One region of the Pseudarthrobacter sp. LT1 genome, then DNA from elsewhere that is predicted to be linked to it. Evidence: predicted binding sites of a transcription regulator. Region 1 holds the regulator's gene; each other region holds the start of a gene.
The links. Region 1 encodes LexA, which represses DNA repair genes until DNA is damaged. Its sites were predicted from a motif close to TCGAACANNTGTTCGA; they were not measured.

Region 1 (6,457 bases):
TCCACCACAGCATTGGCAAGGGCCTCATCCAGCGGCACGGTGGCCTCACCGAACCGTCGGATTCCTGCCTTGTTGCCCAGGGCAGTCCGCAGGACCTCGCCGAAGGTGATGGCGACGTCCTCCACGGTGTGGTGGACGTCGATGTGGGTATCTCCGGTGGCCTTGACCGTCATGTCGATCAGCGAGTGCTTGCACAGGGCGGTCAGCATGTGGTCGTAGAACGGCACCGAGGTATCGATGTCCGATACGCCCGTTCCATCGAGGTTGATCTCCACGAGTACGGAGGACTCGCTGGTGGCACGCTCCATGCGGGCGGTCCGGGCAGCAGCCGTATTCGATCCGGTTGGACTCATGGTGAAGGATCCTTAGTGCGAGAAGGAGTGGTTCAAGGCGACCAGCGCCGCAGTATCAAGTCTAGGCGTGAAGCGCGGCGTGGCCGGCAAGGATGCGTTCCAGGGACGTGAGGAAGGCTGTGGTTTCCGCCTCAGTGCCTGCGGTGACCCGGAGGTGGCCGGGGATGCCCACGTCCCTGATGAGCACGCCCGCGTCCAGCAGTTCCTGCCAGACCTGGTGCGGATTTTCCAGGCCGCCAAAGAACACGTAGTTGGAGTCCGACGCGGCGGGCTTGAGGCCCATCCTGGTCAGTTCGGCCACGATGCGGTCCCGCTGCTTCTTGATGTCTTCGACGTCGGCCATGAGCGCTTCCCGGTGTTCGAGCGCTGCCAGGGCGGTGGCCTGGGTGATGGCGGACAGGTGGTACGGCAGGCGGACCAGCCGCAGGGCATCGGTGACCTCGGGTGCAGCGGCCATGTAGCCGAGCCGGGCACCCGCCAGGGCGAACGCCTTGCTCATGGTGCGGGACACGATGAGCCGCTCACGGCCGGGCAGGAGCGTCAGGGCACTGGGAGTTCCGTCATGCGCGAACTCGTGGTACGCCTCATCGACGATGACGATGGCCTGGCTGTCTGCACCGGCGTCATAGACGGCCTCCACGACGTCCAGCCCAAGTCCTGTCCCGGTGGGGTTGTTGGGCGAGCAGAGGAACACGATGTTCGGCTGCAGTTCCTTGACCTGGCGGGCGGCCGACTCCGCGCTGAGGTCATAGCCCTCCGCGCGTTCCCCGGTGATGTACTGCGTGTCTGTTCCGCTGGCCAGCAGGGGGTACATGGAGTACGTGGGCGGGAAACCGAGTGCGGTGCGGCCCGGACCGCCAAAGGCCTGGAGGATCTGCTGGAGGACTTCATTGGAACCATTGGCGGCCCACAGGTTGGTTTCATCGAGCCCATGCCCGAGGTATTCGGCCAGGGCCTTCCGGAGCGCGGTGAACTCACGGTCCGGATAACGGTTCAGGCCCGCAGCGGCCTCCGTCACAGCGGCACTGATGGCGGCGCGCACGTCCGCGGGAACACCATGGGTGTTTTCATTGACGTTCAGCAGGATGGGGACGTCCAGTTGGGGCGCCCCGTATGGGGTCAGGCCGCGGAGGTTGCTGCGGAGGGGAAGCCGGTTCAGACGTTCTAGCTGGTCGTTCACCTGAACAGTTTAGTTGCCGCGGCAACGACCGGAAAATGTGACGGTTCCTGTTCGCCCTCGGCATGTCCCGCGGCCGCCCGCTTCACGTGAGGCGCCAGCGCAGGCAGCGGGCCCTGGCAGCCGGCGGAGGCGGCAGATCCGGCGGCTGCGGACAATCAGTGGGTGGGGACGAAGAGCTGCTGGCCCGGAAGAACGGTGCCCGCGGCAAGGTTGTTGAGCTGGACGATGTCCGCCACGACGTCCCGGGCGTCCCGGTCCGGAGCGACGGCGCCCGCAATGGCCCACAGCGACTGGCCGGACTGCACGGTCACCGTGACGGTGGGCGTCACCGCAAGGTCGGCGGCCGAGTCCGACGCCTTGGCCGGGGAGTGGAAGAGGCCCGAAAGCGACAGCAGGAGTACAGCCAGGAGCACGAGCGGAACTCCGATCAGGACAATCCTCCCCCGGCGGGTCAGCCGCAGGGGCGCGGACGAAGGTGAAACCTGGTGAAGAGATAAAGCTGACATGAACTAAGCCCTCCTGGACTTGCCGTGCTGCCCGGGTGTCCGCCCGCTGCTGCCTTGCCGTTCATATCGCGCCGGGACTTCTCCCGGCCGCGTATTCGAATGGCGCACCTGCTGGTTAGAACACATGTTCGAACTTTGCTTGTTAAGTTTTAGCACCTATCAACGAACAATGTCGAGACTCGCTAGAACAAATGTTTGAAAAAGCAATGTGGCTGGCCTAGTTTTGAAACCACAGAACAACCACCACTGAAGTTGAACAGCAGGGTCTGACAATGACAGTGGGAGTCCTTCCGGCGGCACTGTGGAACAGCGGCACACGGAAGATCCGGCGGCAAGCGAAAGGCATTGGCGAATATGGCAGCAGCAGCCGCCGGGGGCAGGACCGCCCCGCAATCCAAGAGGACAGCCAAGGGCCTGACCCCTCGGCAGAAAAAGATCCTCGAGACCATCCAGCGCTCGGTCAATGAGAACGGGTATCCGCCCTCCATGCGCGAGATCGGCGATACCGTCGGCCTTGCGAGCCTGTCCAGCGTGACCCACCAGCTTTCCCAGTTGGAGAAGCTGGGTTACCTGCGCCGCGACCCCAAGCGGCCGCGCGCCATGGAAGTGCTGATGCCGCTCACGCTGGACGGCGGGGGCAAAGGCGCCGGTGCGTCTCCTGCGCCGCAGGCTGCGGGCGGGGGCGCCACGGTCACCGAACTGCCTACCGCACTGGATACGGCCATGGTTCCTTTGGTGGGCCGGATTGCCGCCGGCGGGCCCATCCTCGCCGAACAGCTCGTGGAGGATGTCATGCCGCTGCCCCGCCAGCTGGTGGGCCAGGGCGAACTTTTCATGCTCAAAGTGGCTGGCGACTCCATGGTGGACGCCGCCATTTGCGATGGTGACTGGGTGGTGGTGAGGCGCCAGGCTGACGCGGCCAATGGGGACATTGTTGCTGCCCTGCTGGACGACGAGGCGACCGTGAAGACGTTCCGCCAGCGCGACGGCCACACGTGGCTGCTCCCCCAGAACACGCAGTACGAACCTATCCTGGGCGACCACGCCACCATCATGGGCAAGGTCGTCTCGGTCCTGCGTTCCCTCTAGCCTGCGCACGCCTGCGCGGCATCCGCGCAGGCGTTGTCCGGCAGTCCGTCAGGAAGCGTCGGCACCAAGCCGGTTGAGCGCGGCCAGCGCCTTGGCGCGGTCGGTGGTGGCCCAGAACGGGGGCAGCGCACCGCGCAGGAATCCTGCATAGCGTTCGGTGGCCAGCCGTGAGTCCAGGACGGCCACCACGCCTTTGTCCCCGGTAGACCTGATCAGGCGCCCGGCACCCTGGGCGAGCCGGATGGCTGCGTGGGTGGCGGAAACGGACATGAAGCCGTTTCCCCCTGCCTGCGCCACGGCACGCGAACGCGCCGTCACCAGGGGATCGTCCGGCCGTGGGAAGGGTATGCGGTCTATTACCACCAGCCGGCAGGATCCTCCGGGAACGTCGACGCCCTGCCACAGGGACATAGTGCCGAAGAGGCAGGTGTCCGGTTCGTCGGCGAATTGCTTGACCAAGGCGGTCATGGTCGACTCGCCCTGGCAGAGAACAGTCATATTGAGCTTTGGCCGGAGGGCGTCGGCGGCCTCTTCTGCGGCCCGCCGCGAGGAGAACAGGCACAGGGCGCCCCCGCCTGATGCCTTGATGAGTGCTTCGAGTTCTGACAGCGCTTCCTGTGACACGCCGCGGCCGGGCTTGGGCAGGTGGCCGGCGACGTAGAGGATGCCCTGCTTGGGATAGTCGAAGGGCGAGCCAACATCCACGCCCGTCCAGCTGGGGGCCCCGTCGCCTACCAGGCCCAGTCCCCCGGCCGCCGGTTCAAAGGCGGAGCCGATGGCCAGGGTGGCAGAGGTCAGCACGACGGTGTGGTGTGCGAAGAGTCCCTCCCGCAGCCTGCCGGCGACGGACAGTGGGGCTATGTTGATCAGCACCGGCGCACTGTCATCGGGCTGTGAGTATCCCTGGCCGGGATCGAAGGTGCTGGCGCGGGAGAACCACACCACTTCGCGGTTCTCGCGTGCAGCAATGAGCCTTTCGCAGAGTTCCAGGATGAGCATCAGCCGGGAACGCGCCAGCTGCCGCCCGCCGTCGGCTGTGGTGTTGCTGTCCCCTTTGGAATCGGACAACGCGGCCCGGCACGCTTCACGCAACTGGTCCACGCAGTCGAGCTGGTCATCGTTCAGCCCGTTGGGAAGCAGACCGTTCGGTGCGCCGGCAAGGGCCAGTTCCAGGTTGGCAGCTGCGGCGTTCAGGGCGTCAACGGTGATGGCGGTATGTTTCCGGGCACCCGAAGCGGCAGCGTGGACCATAGCCACGGACAACTGTCCGGACACGGCGCCAGTGACCCGGTCCTGCAGTTCGTGCGCTTCGTCCACCACCACGACGTCGTATTCGGGCAGGACGGCAAGTCCCTCGAACGCGCTGACGGCCAGCATGGCGTGGTTGGTGACCACCACATCGGCCTCGGCTGCGTCTTGCCGGGCGAGTTCGCTGAAGCATTCGGCGGCCATCGGGCATTTCTGTGCCCCCAGGCATTCCATCGACGTCACGGAAACCTGGCGCCAGGCGCGGTCGGTCACGCCGGGCAGGAGCTCGTCCCTGTCGCCGGTGGTTGTCTTTTCGGCCCATTCGCGGAGCCGTACCACTTCCTTGCCGAGCTGCGACGATGGTCCGCCCACCGAAGCAGCGAAATGTGGAACGCTGGTGTCCTCTCCCAGGGAGAAGAGCTGCCCTTCCGATGGTTCCTCTGACGGGAAACCGCCTTCAAGCTTGTGGCGGCAAACGTAGTTGGACCGCCCCTTGACCAAGGCAACCTTGACCGGCCGGTCCAGTGCCGGCGTGATGTTCTTCAGGAGCCTGGGCAGGTCCCTGCCCACAATCTGGGTCTGGAGTGCCAGCGTGGCCGTGGACACCAGGGCCGGCTTGTTGCTTTCCAGGGCATGGGCGATAAGCGGTACCAGGTAGGCGAGCGATTTGCCGGTGCCGGTGCCTGCCTGGACCAACAGGTGGTTGCCGGTTTCGATGGCCCGGGCCACCTGGCGGGCCATTTCGTGTTGTCCGGTGCGGCTTTGTCCGCCCATGCCGGCGACGGCGCGGTCGAGCAGTTCAATAACGAACTGCTCGCCCGCCGTCTGCGCAGCTTCGCCGGCAGCAGGGTCAGTCATTGACGACGAATGGTTCCAGTTCAGACGCGAGGCCCTCACGGACCATCACGGCAGCCCTGGTGCCTGCCTCAACGTGGTCCAGGCTGAGGATTTCGGCGTCGGACTCGTGGAGCTTGCTGAGCAGGTCCCCGCGGTCGTACGGAATGAGCAGCTCCATCTTGACGGATGGCCGGGGAATGGACTCACTGATGGCCTTCAGCAGCTCCGGAATGCCCTCCCCCGTCCGGGCGGAGACCACCACGTGCCGCGGCTCGCGCTGCTTCAGCCGCTCCACCACGAAGGGGTCGGCTGCATCGGCCTTGTTCAGGACGATGATTTCGGGCACCTTGCGGGCATCGACTTCGCTGAAGACTTTCCGGACCGCTGCGATCTGCCCTTCGGGGTCGGGATGCGAAACGTCCACCACGTGCAGGATCAGGTCCGAGTCGGCGACCTCTTCGAGGGTGGAACGGAAGGCTTCCACCAACTGTGTGGGCAGCGACCGGACGAATCCGACGGTGTCGGCCAGGGTGTACCCCAGGCCGTCGGCGGTTTCGGCCTTGCGGACAGTGGGATCCAGCGTGGCGAACAGCGCGTTTTCCACGAGGACACCTGCGTCCGTGAGCCGGTTGAGCAGCGAGGATTTGCCGGCGTTGGTGTACCCGGCGATTGCCACCGAGGGCACTTCGTTACGACGGCGGTTGGCCCGTTTGGTCTCCCGAGCGGGCTTCATGGCGGCAATTTCGCGCCGCAGCTTTGCCATGCGGGTACGGATCCGGCGCCGGTCCAGTTCGATCTTGGTCTCACCGGGGCCACGGGAGCCCATGCCGGCAGCAGCGCCGCCCACCTGGCCACCAGCCTGGCGGGACATCGACTCGCCCCAGCCGCGCAGGCGGGGAAGCAGGTATTCCAGCTGTGCCAGTTCCACTTGGGCTTTGCCCTCGCGGCTCTTGGCATGCTGGGCGAAGATGTCCAGGATCAGGGCCGTGCGGTCGATGACCTTGACCTTGACGATGTCTTCAAGGCCGCGGCGCTGGGAAGGTGCCAGTTCGGCGTCCACCACCACGGTGTCCGCGCCGGTGGACATGACGATGTCCTTCAGCTCCTGGGCCTTGCCGGACCCCAGGAAAGTCCCGGGGTCTGGTTTGTCGCGGCGCTGCACCAACCCGTCGAGGACCTCCGAACCGGCGGTCTCGGCGAGGGCCGCGAGCTCACGCAGCGAGTTTTCGGCGTCGGCAAGCGTT
Region 2 (6,457 bases), 1.8 Mb from region 1:
GTTCCTTTGGTGTGACGACATTGTCGCGGATGGATCTGGGGGTCGCAGCCGCCGAGGCCTTGGTGCGGGCGGGGGATGCGGCTGGAGTCCGGTGGAAAGACCCGGCAGTTGTAGCCACATGGTGGGAGCTACTTTTGCGATACAGAAACTATGACTGTGAGGGCAGTCACCTGTCAAGAAAATAATCACCATCTAGAAATAGCTCTCACATTGTGGCAACATCGAACCCATGAGTGTGAACCAAACCACAGCGGCCAATGAAGCACCCGCTGCCGCCGCCCGCGCCGGAGAGCCCGTGAATGCCATGCCGCCGGAAGGCAAAGTGGGTGCCCGTCCCGCCGACCGCACGGACATGGTGGGCAAGGCCCTGGGGCTGCTGGTCCTCCTGGGTGATGAACCCCGCGGTGCAAGTGCCGCGGAGATTTCCCGCCGCGCCGAACTTCCCTTCAGCACCACCTACCGCCTGCTGGGCTCCCTGACCCGCGACGGCTTTGTCGACTACGAGCCGGACGGCCGCCGCTACCACCTGGGCCTGCGGATCTTCCAGCTGGGACAGCGCGTCTCCAACCACCACGGCTTCGCGGGCACGGCCATGCCCATCCTCCGCCGGGTCACCGAACAGACCGGCGAGGCCACCATCCTCAGCGTCCGCGACGGCCTGCACCACCTGACCGTCAGCAAGGTGGACGGGCCGCAGACCTTCCGGGTGACCAGCGACCCCGGCCACCTGGGCTCGCTCTCCACCACCGCCGTGGGCAAGGCCCTGGTGGCATTTGCCGAGGATGCAGAACGCGAAAAGCTGCTGGCCGAGGTCCCGCTTGAAGCGCTCACTGACACATCCATAACGGACCGCGGCGCCTTCCGGGCGGAGATCGAGAAGGTCCGCCGGCAGGGATATGCCGTCATGGATGAGGAGAATGAGGCGGGGATGCGCGCCGTGGCCGTGCCGCTGCTCAATGACCAGGGGCATGCCTTCGCCTCGCTGGCCACCGCCGTGCCGGTGTTCCGGCTGGACCTTGAGGGGCTCGTGGCGCACGTTCCCCTGCTGCAGGAAGCCGCCGCCGAACTGGCCGCCAGGCTGCCCCAGCGATAGCACCAGGAGGCCTCGCGGCTTCCCCGGAGACTTATTCTGTTCGCATCTAGAACAACAGTGCGATAAGTGAACATTTGTTGTACCGTAATCCCTATCACCCGCAGCGCGGCCGAGTTCCGCTACTGCCCGGTGTCGTACCAAAGGAGCTGCACGCATGAGCAATCGAACTGAGTCCTACCTGGTAGGGCTGGTTGGTGATGGCGTTACGCCATCGCTCACGCCGCCCATGCACGAACGGGAAGGTGACGTGCAGGGCCTGCGCTACCTGTACCGGCCCATCGACCTGCTGGAACTGGGGCTGACCGGGGAATCGGTGGGCGCCATCCTGCACAGCGCCCGCACCCTGGGCTTCAACGGCCTGAACATCACCCATCCCTGCAAGCAGCTGGTCCTGCAGCACCTGGATGAGGTCAGCCCGGACGCGCGCCGGCTCGGTGCCGTAAACACCGTGGTCATCCGGGACGGCCGCTTCATCGGCCACAACACCGACTTCTCCGGCTTCGCCGCCGCCCTCGCCTCCGGCCTCCCCGGCGCCCGGCTGGACCGTGTAGTGCAGCTCGGCGCGGGCGGGGCCGGGTCCGCCGTCGCCTACGCCCTGCTCAGCGCAGGCGTAAAAACGCTGGACCTGGTGGACATGGACCCCCAACGGGCGGCGGCACGGGCTGCCGAGCTGCAGGGCTTTTTCCCGGACAGCACCGTCACGGCCCGCCCGACGGCGGAGCTGCCGCAGCTGATGCCGCTGGCCGACGGCCTGGTGCACTGCACACCCGTTGGCATGGCAGCCCACCCCGGCGTCCCGCTGGACCTGGACCTGCTCGAGCCCCGGCACTGGGTGACGGACATCGTCTACCGGCCGATCGACACCGAACTGGTCCGCGGCGCCCGCGCCAAGGGCTGCGAGGTCCTGGACGGCGGCCGGATGGCAGTGGGCCAGGCCGCCGACGCGTTCCGGATCTTCACCGGCCTGGACGCGGACCCGGAGCGCATGCGCTCGCACTTCCTGGAACTTGTGGCCGCCGAGGAGGTGGCCGCCTGATGCGCACCGGAATCGCCACCGTCTGCCTCTCCGGCACCCTGAAGGAAAAGATGCAGGCCTGCGCCATCGCCGGCTTCGACGGCATCGAGATCTTCGAGCAGGACCTGGTTACCTCACCGCTCAGCCCCGAAGATGTGCGGAAGATGGCAGCGGACCTGGGGCTCGGCCTGGACCTCTACCAGCCCTTCCGCGACTTCGACGGCGTCACCCCGGACCTGCTGAAGGCCAACCTCCGGCGCGCCGAGGCCAAGTTCAAGCTCATGGCACGCCTGGGCATGGACACCATCCTGGTGTGCTCCAATGTTGCCACCGCCACCATTGACGACGATGCCGTCCGCGCGGAACAACTTGCACAGCTCGCAAACCTGGCCGGGGACCACGGCGTCAAGGTGGCCTATGAGGCCCTGGCCTGGGGCAAGTACGTCAACGACTACGAGCACGCCTACCGCCTGGTGGAGATGGTGGACCACCCCAACCTGGGAACCTGCCTGGACTCCTTCCACATCCTGTCCCGCGACTGGGACACCGCGCCGATCGAGGACATCAACCCGGACAAGATCTTCTTCGTCCAGGTGGCGGACGCCCCCAAGCTCTCAATGGACGTCCTGTCCTGGAGCCGCCATTACCGGGTGTTCCCGGGCGAGGGGCAGTTCGAGCTGGCCAAATTCATGGGCCACGTGGTCCGCGCCGGCTACACCGGACCCGTCTCGCTGGAGGTCTTCAACGACGTCTTCCGCCAGTCGGACGTCGAGCGCACCGCGGTGGATGCCATGCGGTCCCTGATCTGGCTGGAGGAGCAAAGCGCCAAATGGCTCGCCGGCACCGAAGCCGCGCCCGGCAACGCAGGCGCGCTCCGCCGTCGTTATCCCATGGAACTTGCCACGCTGCCCAAAGTGAACGAACCCGCCGGCTTCAACTTTGCCGAGGTCAAGGCGGACGACACCGCCCAGCTGGAGAAGCTCCTGGGCCAGCTCGGGTTCCAGTTCGAGGGCCGGCACCGCACCAAGGACGTCCAGCTGTGGACCATGGGCCAGGCCCGGGTCATCATCAACGAGCAGGCCGCACGGCACGCCGAACCGGCAATTGCCGCACTGGGGTTCGACGTCGATTCCCCCGTGATCGCCTCCGCCCGCGCCCAGCAGCTCAAGGCCCCCGTGGTGGCCCGCAAGGTCCAGGCGGACGAGGAAGTGTTCCAGGGCATCTGCGCCCCGGACTCCACCGAGATCTTCCTCTGCCAGGGCAGCCCGGACGGAACCGCAGCGTGGACGCACGAATTCGGGGAAGGGCTGGAACACCCGTCAGCAGGAGCGAGGGCGGTCATCGACCACGTCAACCTGGCCCAGCCGTGGCAGCACTTCGACGAGGCTGTCCTCTTCTACACCAGCGCCCTGGCCCTGGAGCCCCAGCCCTTCGCCGAGGTGCCCAGCCCCAGCGGGCTGGTCCGGTCCCAGGTCATGCAGACCTCCGACGGCGCGGTGCGGCTCGTGCTCAACCTGGCACCCATCCAGCAGGCACGGAACGAGGCCCGGAAGACCTACCAGGAACACATCGCCTTCGCCGTGGAGGACCTGGTGGCCACCGCCCGGGCCGCGCGGGAGCGCGGCCTGGAATTCCTCCAGATCCCGGCCAACTACTACGAGGACCTGGACGCGCGGTTCGACCTGGAACCGGGATTCCTGGCCACGCTGCAGGAACTCAACCTGCTGTTCGACCGGGATGCCGACGGCGAGTTCCTGCACTTCTACACCGCGACCGTGGGCAGCGTGTTCTTCGAAATGGTGGAACGCCGCGGCCGTTACGACGGATACGGCGCCCCGAACGCCCCGGTGCGGCACGCAGTCCAGTACGACTCGCTGCACCGCACCACTTAACCCGCACCACCCAAAACCCAGACGCAACAAACCCAACAGATCAGAAAGGAGCCAGCCGTGAAGGAAGACATCAACGCCGAGCTGGAGTCGGAGGAGCTCGTGCCCCCGGCCGAACCCAAGGCTGCCCACCAGCCCCTGGACAAGGCCATCGAGTCGCAGGCGGACCTCAGTGCAGAGATCAACGCCATCGGCGAGGCTTACCGGCGCGCCCTCAAGGACGGCGGCCGGCCGGAGATCCAGCCGCGCCTGGACTACCCGCCGTACCGCAGCAGCATCCTGCGCCACCCCACGAAGAGCCTGCAGCACGCGGACCCCGAGACCATCGAGCTGTACTCGCCGGCGTTCGGGCACCAGGACGTGCACGCCCTGGAATCGGACCTGACGATCCAGCACAACGGGGAACCGCTGGGTGAGCGGATCATCGTCTCCGGCAAGGTCCTGGACGGTGACGGCCGCCCGGTGGCAGGACAGCTGGTGGAAATCTGGCAGGCCAACTCCTCCGGCCGCTACCTCCACAAGCGTGACCAGCACCCCGCGCCCATCGACCCCAACTTCACCGGCATTGGCCGCTGCATCACCGGCCCGGACGGCTCGTACCGGTTCATCACCATCAAGCCCGGCGCCTACCCGTGGAAGAACCACCTGAACGCGTGGCGGCCGGCGCACATCCACTTCTCGCTGTTCGGCACCGAGTTCACCCAGCGGATCATCACCCAGATGTACTTCCCCGGTGACCAGCTCTTCCCGCTGGACCCGATCTACCAGACCATCGTGGACCAGGATGCCCGCGACCGGCTGGTGGCCACCTATGACCACAGCATCACCGAGCCCGAATGGGCCCTGGGCTACAACTGGGACATCGTCCTGACCGGTCCCAAGCGGACCTGGACCGAAAACGAGGCGCTCGGCGCCGCAGGCGACGAGGAGTAGGAAAGATGAGCACCAAACTGGTACCCACCCCCGGCCAGACCGTGGGCCCGTTCTACGGCTACGCGCTCCCGTTCGAGAAGGACAACGAACTCCTGCCCCCAGGCTTCCCGGGCTCCATCCGCCTGCAGGGCACCGTCTATGACGGCGCCGGCCACACCATCCCGGACGCCATCCTGGAGATCTGGCAGCCGGACGCGGACGGCAAGGTTGTCCAGCGCACCGGTTCCCTGGTCCGCGACGGCTACACCTTCACCGGCTGGGGCCGCGGCGCCGTGGGCAACTCCGGCGTCTTCACCTTCACCACCGTCAACCCCGGCCCCACCAAGCCGGGCGCGGCACCGTTCATTTCGGTGGCGCTTTTCGCCCGCGGCCTGACCAACCGGCTGTTCACCCGCATCTACCTGCCGGAGGACACCGAGGCACTGGCCAATGACCCGCTGCTGGCCTCGCTGGAGCCGGAGCGCCGCGAGACGCTCATCGCCCGCCGCGACCCCGACGGCGGCCTCACCTGGGACATCCGTCTCCAGGGTGAGGGCGAGACGGTCTTCCTGGACTTCCAGTGACCCACGCCGCCGCTTTGGGAGACTTGCGCGCCTTCGCGGAAGAGGCCGACGCCGGCCTGCTCACCCCCGTCTCAGCGTCGCCGTTGGTGGCGGCGCTGACGGGGGACCGGGCAGTGCTGGCGGCCATCCTTGCCGTCGAAGCCGGCTGGGCCGCCGTCCTGCAACGGGCCGGGCTGGCACCCGCCGGTTCGGCCGCCGTCGTCGCCTCCGCCACCGAGGCGGGGCGCTACGACCTGGCCGGTATCGCGCTGCGCGCCCAGGGCGGCGGCAACCCGGTGATCCCGCTGCTGGCGGACCTCCGGAAGAACGTGGCGGCGCTGGATACCGCCGGAGTTGGTGCCGCGAAGGCCGTGCACACCTCCCTGACCAGCCAGGACGTGCTGGACACTGCCCTAATGCTGCTGGCCCGCAACACCGTCCACGCGGTGCTGGCGGACTTGAAAGGCACTACGACGGCGCTCGCGCACCTTGCCGGGGAGCATGCGGACACGCTGTGCGTGGGCAGGAGCCTGACACAGCATTCCCTGCCTTACACCTTCGGGCTGCGGGCCGCGCAGTGGTTCCAGGGCGTGGCCGCCGCGGGGCGGCAACTGGAAACCCTCGAGTTCCCGGTCCAGTTCGGCGGGGCGGCGGGAACACTCGCTGCCGGAACGGTGCTGACGGATGGCTCCCAAGCCACGCCGTTCACCCTGGCCGACGCCCTGGCGGCCCAGCTGGGCCTGGCCCCGGCCGCAGCTCCCTGGCACACCAACCGCCTGGCCATCACATCCCTGGGGCATGCGCTGGCGTCCGCGCTGGACGCCTTCGGCAAGATCGCCGCGGACGTCCTGTTCCTGAGCCGGCCCGAGGTGGCGGAGCTCGCCGAACCGCGGGCCGCCGGGCGGGGCGTGTCATCCGCCATGCCGCAGAAACAGAACCCGGTGCTGTCCGTCCTGGTCCGCAGCGCCGCGCTCCAGGCACCACA
Region 3 (6,457 bases), 1.8 Mb from region 1:
GGGGAGGTTGTGGGTAACGATTCGCCTGTCAGCCCGCGTCCTCCCGGGGCCGGCCGTCCCTTTGTCCGGCGGGCGGCTTACTTGTTGCTGGCGCGGATGGCGTCAGCCACGCTTTCGAGATGGACGCGCATGGCCTCGGCGGCGGCATCGGCGTCATGGGCGCAGACGGCATCGATGACGGCGAGGTGCTGCGGGAGCGAGACGGCCGGGCGCCCTGGCTGGCGCGCCAGGCGGAACTGGAAGCGGACTGCCTGTCCGCGCAGTCGCTGGATGGTTGCCGCGGCGGTCTTTTGGGCACTCATGGCAATGATCTTTTCGTGCATCGCCTGGTTGCCTTCCGAGTAGGACTCGCGGTCTCCGCGGTCCACGGCGCCCTTCATCCGGGCTGCCAGCTCCTGCAGTTCGGCGATGTCGCTGTCCGTGGCCCGTTCGGCGGCCTTGCGGGCACAAAGGGCTTCCAGGGCCGCGCGCACCTCAGTGATTTCAACGGCCTCGTCCACCGAGACGGCGCGCACTCTGGCACCCCGGTTCTGGACGCGTTCCACGAGGCCTTCAACGCTCAGCTCCGAGAGCGCCACCCTGATGTTTCCACGGCTCGCTCCATACTCGGCGGCGAGGTCGCCTTCCACCAGGCGCTGGTTGGGGACCAGTTCGCCGCTGACAATGGCGGTGCGCAGCAGCTCCGCGAGTTCGGCGGCGGTGAGGGTCCGGCCCGTTCCGTCCACGGTCTCCACAGCCCACCATCTCCCTGTTCAGCCGGTTGCCAATTTTGCTGACAATTTTCCGGATTCAGCGTACTCCAGACTCGGCTGCCCGGACCCAGTGCGAACCATTGATTGTTAGCTATATTGCTGACAACATTTGCTTGTGCGGTTATCGAGTTAGAACGGCGTCGTTCTGCAGGCGCCCCTGCCAGGAGCATGCGCGATGATTATTGACATCCACGGCCACTACACCACGGCCCCCGCCGCCCTTGGGGAGTGGCGTGAGCGCCAGGTGGCAGCGCTGCAGGATCCCTCGCCGCCGCCATCCCGTGCGGATTTGAAGATCTCCGACGACGACCTGCGGGAGAGCATCGAGGCGAACCAGCTGCGGCTCATGGATGAGCGCGGCATCGACCTCACCCTCTTCTCACCCCGGGCATCCTTCATGGCCCACCACATCGGGTCCTTTGAAACCTCCGCCGAATGGGCGGCCGTCTGCAACGAACTCTGCCACCGGGTCAGCCTGCTCTATCCGGAGCGGTTCGTCCCGGCCGCGATGCTCCCGCAGTCACCCGGCGTGGACCCGGCTACCTGCCTCCCGGAACTCACCCGATGCGTAGAGGACTACGGGGCCGTGGCCCTGAACCTGAACCCGGACCCGTCCGGCGGCCATTGGACTGCCCCGCCGTTGACGGACCGGTACTGGTACCCGATCTACGAAAAAATGGTGGAGTACGGCATCCCTGCCATGGTCCACGTCAGCACCAGCATCAATCCCGCCTTCCACACCACCGGCGCGCACTACCTCAATGCCGACACCACAGCGTTCATGCAGCTCATCCAGGGCGACCTGTTCGCAGACTTCCCCACCCTGAAGCTCGTCATCCCCCACGGCGGCGGCGCAGTGCCGTACCACTGGGGACGCTTCCGGGGCCTCGCCATGGCACTGGGAAAGCCAACGCTGGAAGAACACCTGCTGCAGAACGTCTTTTTCGACACCTGCGTCTACCACCAGCCCGGAATCGACCTGCTGCTGGAAGTCATCCCGACGCAGAACATTCTCTTCGCCTCCGAAATGATCGGCGCGGTGCGGGACATCGACCCCTGGACCGGCCGCCACTTCGACGACACGGCACGCTACATCGACGACGCCGGCCTTGACGAGGCCGAACTCGGTGCCATCCAGGAGCACAACGCACGCAACGTTTATCCACGCCTTGACGCCCTGCTCTCGCAACAGGGCCGGTGACATGCCTTCGGAAGGAACAATGATGCAGGAACTCGGCGTGGTCCACACCAATATCACCCGCGCCGGGGAAGACGCCGTCAAGGCCCTCTCCGCGTTCGGCGTCAGCACTGTGCATGAGGCCATGGGCCGCCTGGGGCTCATGCGTCCCTATATCCGCCCCGTCTACCCCGGTGCCGCCCTGTGCGGTACCGCTGTCACCGTCCTGCTCCAGCCCGGCGACAACTGGATGCTCCATGTCGCAGCCGAACAGCTCCGGCCCGGAGACGTGGTGGTGGCAGGGTGCACCACGGAATGCGAGGACGGCTTCTTCGGCGAATTGCTGGCCACGTCACTCCGAGCACAGGGCGCAGCCGGCCTGGTCATCGACGGTGGCTGCCGCGACGTCGCAGCACTCCAGGCCATGGACTTTCCCGTTTTCAGCCGCGCCATCAATTCCAAAGGCACCGTGAAAGCAACGCTCGGATCCGTGAACGTCCCGGTGGTCTGTGCCAACGCGCTGGTCACCCCGGGGGACGTGGTGATTGCCGACGTCGACGGCGTCGTGGTGGTGCCTGCCGCCCGTGCCGCCGAGGTAGCGGCAGCCGCCATGAAACGCGAAGAGAACGAAGAAGCCAAGCGCGGGCGCTTCGCAGCAGGAGAGCTGGGCCTGGACATCTACAACATGCGCGGACCGCTTGAAGCGGCGGGGCTGCGGTACGTGGACTAACTGCTGCGTGGACCAGGAGCTTCGAGGGCTAAACGGCGCGGACGGCAGGACCGCCGTAATCGAGTGCAATGCGCCGCGCAGCCTCGGTCAACTGCGGCAGGACCGTTGCCTCGATGTCCCGGGCCGCTGCCCGGTGTGTCTGCAGGGACACGTTGGCAGCAGCAACGACCTCGTTTCCGCGGCGGACCGGGACGGCCACACCGCGCAGGCCCTCCTCGAGTTCCTGGGAGACCATGGACCAGCCCCTGGCCCGCGCCGCTTCCACCTCTGCCCTGAGGTCCTCCACGCTGCCGATTGAGCGGTCGGTAAAACGGCGCAGCTGGACCGACCGGAGGTACTCCTCCAGCTGTGGACCAGGCAGCCCGGCAAGCAGGACCCGGCCCATCGAGGTTGCCCACGCCGGGAAGCGGGTGCCGACGGTGATGGAAACGCTGAGCAGCCCCGGAGACGGCACGCAGGCCACGTAGACCACGTCGCCGCCGTCGAGGACGCACAGGGCTGTTGTTTCATTGAGCTCCGCAGCCAGGTCCCTGAGATGGGGCTCGGCAACCCTGGGCAAGGTCAGGCCCGCAAGGTAGGAACGGCCGACGTCCAGGGACCGGGCCGTGAGTTCGAAGGCCGGCCCCTCGGCGCGGATGTACCCAAGGTCCGCCAGGGTCAGCAGGAAGCGGCGGGCGGAGGCACGGGTCATGTCCGTCCGGGCTGCAACCTGCGACACGGTCAGCCGGGGCTGGTCCGGAGTGAAAGCGAGCAGGACGTCGAATGCCTTCTCAACCGACTTCACGAAGTAGGCTGCCTGCTCCTCCATTGACGTTGCTGTTCCTCTCTGAACGGTTGGCACACCTGCGCCGGCCTGCCGGCCTGCGGTGCCTGTTCGATCTTATCGTTCGGCGCGTCCGCCTTTCAGTGCTTTTCCCGGAGGGCTCCCAGGGTTTGCCGCAGCAACTCGCAGGCCCGGCCGCCCAGGCCAAGGAGGGGCACCATGGCCACGGCTTGCTCACGAAGGTGGTCCCACCCATCGATGCACCGGACTCCCAACTCCATGGCCCGCTCCACGCTGGCAGTGGCGTGGCCGGCGTAGACGTAGTCGTAGAGCACAGCATCGGGAGCCAGCCGGGCGCCGCCCCAGACCGGACCGTCGGTGGCCTTTTTCCCGACGGGTGTCGCATTGACAATCAGGGATGCCCCGGGCGCCAGGTCCTGCGCCTCCTGCCAGGTGACCGCCTGCGCCTCGATGCCGAAGCCGTTGGCCAGGTCCAGCAACTCCTCCGACGCATGGGGATCGCGGTCCGCAATGGACACTCTTCCCAGGTTGTCCTTGAGCGCGATCAAGGCCGCCCGGGCTGCTCCCCCGGCGCCCAGCAACACCGCGTGCCGCTGGTACCGGCCCTCCAGCAGGACGCCCACGGCGGTAACGTCCGTGTTGTGCCCTGCCAACCGGCGGCCCTGCTGTACCAGCAGGTTGCAGGCACCGCTGAGCAGGACGGGCCCGGTGGCTTCATCAGCAGTTTCCGCGGCCCAGTGCTTGTGCGGCATGGTCACGTTTGCCGCCACGATGTCCGGTTCCAGGAGCCTGCGCCGGACGGCGCCAAGATCGGCGTCCGGTGCCACATCCCAGGCCTCATATGTCCACCCGCTGCCGAGTTCCTGCAGAACCGGATTCCACAGGCCGGGGGACATGGCCTGTGAGGCGGCGGAACCGATCAGGACCAGCCGGGATGCCTGCCCGCGTGGTTCGGCCATGATGCACCTTTCCTTTTGCCGTTGTGATTGGCGTCACCGCCTAGTATCCTCTTTCTAGGCGCATTCCGCACACCTGTTCGCATTGCGTACAAATAATGACAGATCCCCACCTTCAGCGTGGAAGGGAACCCCACCATGACCCACATCGCAGCAGGAGCCCAGGCGCAGTCGACGCCTGAAGCACAACGCCAGCTCAAGCGCGCCCGGAAAGCCGCGCTGGCTGCCTTCCTTGGCGGCGCCCTGGAGTACTACGACTTCTTCATCTACGCCACCGCCGCGTCGCTGGTGTTCTCGAAGATCTTCTTCCCGGCCGGCGATCCCACGGTGGCCCTCATCGCCTCCTTCGCCACATTCGGCGTCGCCTACGTCGCACGGCCCTTCGGAGCCGTAGTGTTCGGACACCTCGGTGACAAGATCGGGCGCAAGAACACCCTGGTGCTCACCCTGGTGCTCATGGGCAGTGCCACGTTCCTGATCGGCGCCCTGCCCGACTTCAACGCAGCCGGCTACTGGGCCCCGGCACTGCTGGTGGTGCTGCGCCTGATGCAGGGCCTGTCCGCCGGAGCGGAAACCGCAGGCGCTTCCGCACTGTCCACGGAGGAAGCACCCGAAGGCCGCCGCGGTTACTTCGCCAGCTTCGCCATGAGCGGCATCTCCGCCGGCATCGTGCTGGCATCCCTGGCCTTCCTGCCCGTGGCCGCCATGAGCGAGGCGGACCGCCTCGCCTGGGGCTGGCGGATCCCGTTCTGGCTCTCCCTGGTGGTCCTGATCGTCGCCTACCTGGTCCGCCGCTCGCTGGAGGAGCCGGAGGTCTTTGAGGAAAAGCATGACCACGGGGAACTGGTGAAGCTCCCCTTCGCCAAGATGTTCCAGACGCACCCGGCGCAGTTCTTCCAGGTGGCGCTGATGTCCTTCGAAACCGTCACCAACACGTTCATGCAGTCCTTCGGCCTGGCCTATGCGGTCTCGGTGGGTGTCCCCGCGTCCACCATGCTCTGGGTCAGCATGCTGGGCAATGTCCTGGCGATCGCCAGCCAGCCACTGATGGCCCGATGGTCCGACAGCTTTGGCCGGCGTCCCATCTTCATCGGCGGTGTGCTCGGTTCCGGGGCCATGATCTTTGTCTACTTCTGGGTGATCTCCACCGGAAACATCCCCATGATCTTCCTGACCAGCACGCTGATCACCGCCGGCACCTATGCCATGTCCAACGCCATCTACCCGGCCTGGTTCTCCGAGCTCTTCAACGTCAAGGTCCGGTACTCCGGCATGGCGATCGGACTCCAGGTCGGCATCCTGTGCGCCGGCTTCACCCCGCTGCTCGGCACCGCCCTGGTGGGTGCGGACAAGGCAAACTGGGGACCGGCCGCCTGGATCGTGGCAGGTTCCTCCATCCTCGCGGTGGCAGGTGCCTGGTGGGCGCGCGAGACCGCCAAGACCCCGCTCCGGGAGCTGGGCAACCACGTGAAGTAGCGGCCTTCGCGGCCATCCGGAAAAACTGAAGAGGACGACGGCGGGAAGCACCCGCCGTCGTCCTCTTCAGTTAAGCTCCGGGTAAGGTCAGCCGCGGGCAGTGAGGTCCGCGGAGATGAGCTTGGCCGTGGCCACGATCTCCTGCGCCACCGACGCCAGGTACGCCTGCGGGTCCGGCTTCGCCTCCACGGACTGGGCCTGCAGCGACACGTTTACCGCCGCCACCACCTTGGCCCCGTCATAGACCGGGGCGGCCACGGACATGAGGCCAAGCTCCAGCTCCTGGTCCAGCAGGCACCAGCCCTGCGCCCGGACGGTTTCCAGGACCTTCAGCAGCTCCGGGACGGTGCCGAGGGCGCGGGGGGTGAGCGGTTTGACGTCGGTGGCCGCCAGGCAGGCCTTGAGGTCCGCCGGCGGCAGGTAGGCAAGCAGCACCCGGCCCATCGACGTCGCATAGGCCGGGAACCGGGTACCCACCGTTATGCCAACGGTCATGATCCGGCGGCTGGTCACCCGCGCGATGTAGGCGATATCCGTGCCGTCCAGCACGGCCGCGGACGTGGATTCCCCCAGTTTGAGGGA

Region 2: a site for LexA is predicted at 1,160-1,175, ahead of VIK36_RS21215 (shikimate dehydrogenase). Genes of this name have one in related genera too.
Region 3: a site for LexA is predicted at 4,468-4,483, ahead of VIK36_RS21155 (shikimate dehydrogenase). Genes of this name have one in related genera too.

What each region holds. Positions count from the first base shown of each region.
Region 1 covers NZ_CP141830.1:1,669,057-1,675,513, reverse strand. The annotation lists gene hisB (imidazoleglycerol-phosphate dehydratase HisB) at 1-353, opposite strand, end outside; gene VIK36_RS07875 (histidinol-phosphate transaminase) at 415-1,533, opposite strand; gene VIK36_RS07870 (LysM peptidoglycan-binding domain-containing protein) at 1,689-2,039, opposite strand; gene lexA (transcriptional repressor LexA) at 2,394-3,128, shown strand; gene VIK36_RS07860 (ATP-dependent DNA helicase) at 3,177-5,234, opposite strand; gene hflX (GTPase HflX) at 5,227-6,457, opposite strand, start outside.
Region 2 covers NZ_CP141830.1:4,518,346-4,524,802, reverse strand. The annotation lists gene VIK36_RS21220 (IclR family transcriptional regulator) at 230-1,093, shown strand; gene VIK36_RS21215 (shikimate dehydrogenase) at 1,248-2,129, shown strand; gene VIK36_RS21210 (bifunctional sugar phosphate isomerase/epimerase/4-hydroxyphenylpyruvate dioxygenase family protein) at 2,129-4,000, shown strand; gene pcaH (protocatechuate 3,4-dioxygenase subunit beta) at 4,058-4,930, shown strand; gene pcaG (protocatechuate 3,4-dioxygenase subunit alpha) at 4,936-5,493, shown strand; gene VIK36_RS21195 (lyase family protein) at 5,490-6,457, shown strand, end outside.
Region 3 covers NZ_CP141830.1:4,507,204-4,513,660, forward strand. The annotation lists gene VIK36_RS21135 (GntR family transcriptional regulator) at 78-734, opposite strand; gene VIK36_RS21140 (amidohydrolase family protein) at 928-1,953, shown strand; gene ligK (4-carboxy-4-hydroxy-2-oxoadipate aldolase/oxaloacetate decarboxylase) at 1,976-2,659, shown strand; gene VIK36_RS21150 (IclR family transcriptional regulator domain-containing protein) at 2,688-3,467, opposite strand; gene VIK36_RS21155 (shikimate dehydrogenase) at 3,563-4,402, opposite strand; gene VIK36_RS21160 (MFS transporter) at 4,538-5,875, shown strand; gene VIK36_RS21165 (IclR family transcriptional regulator domain-containing protein) at 5,963-6,457, opposite strand, start outside.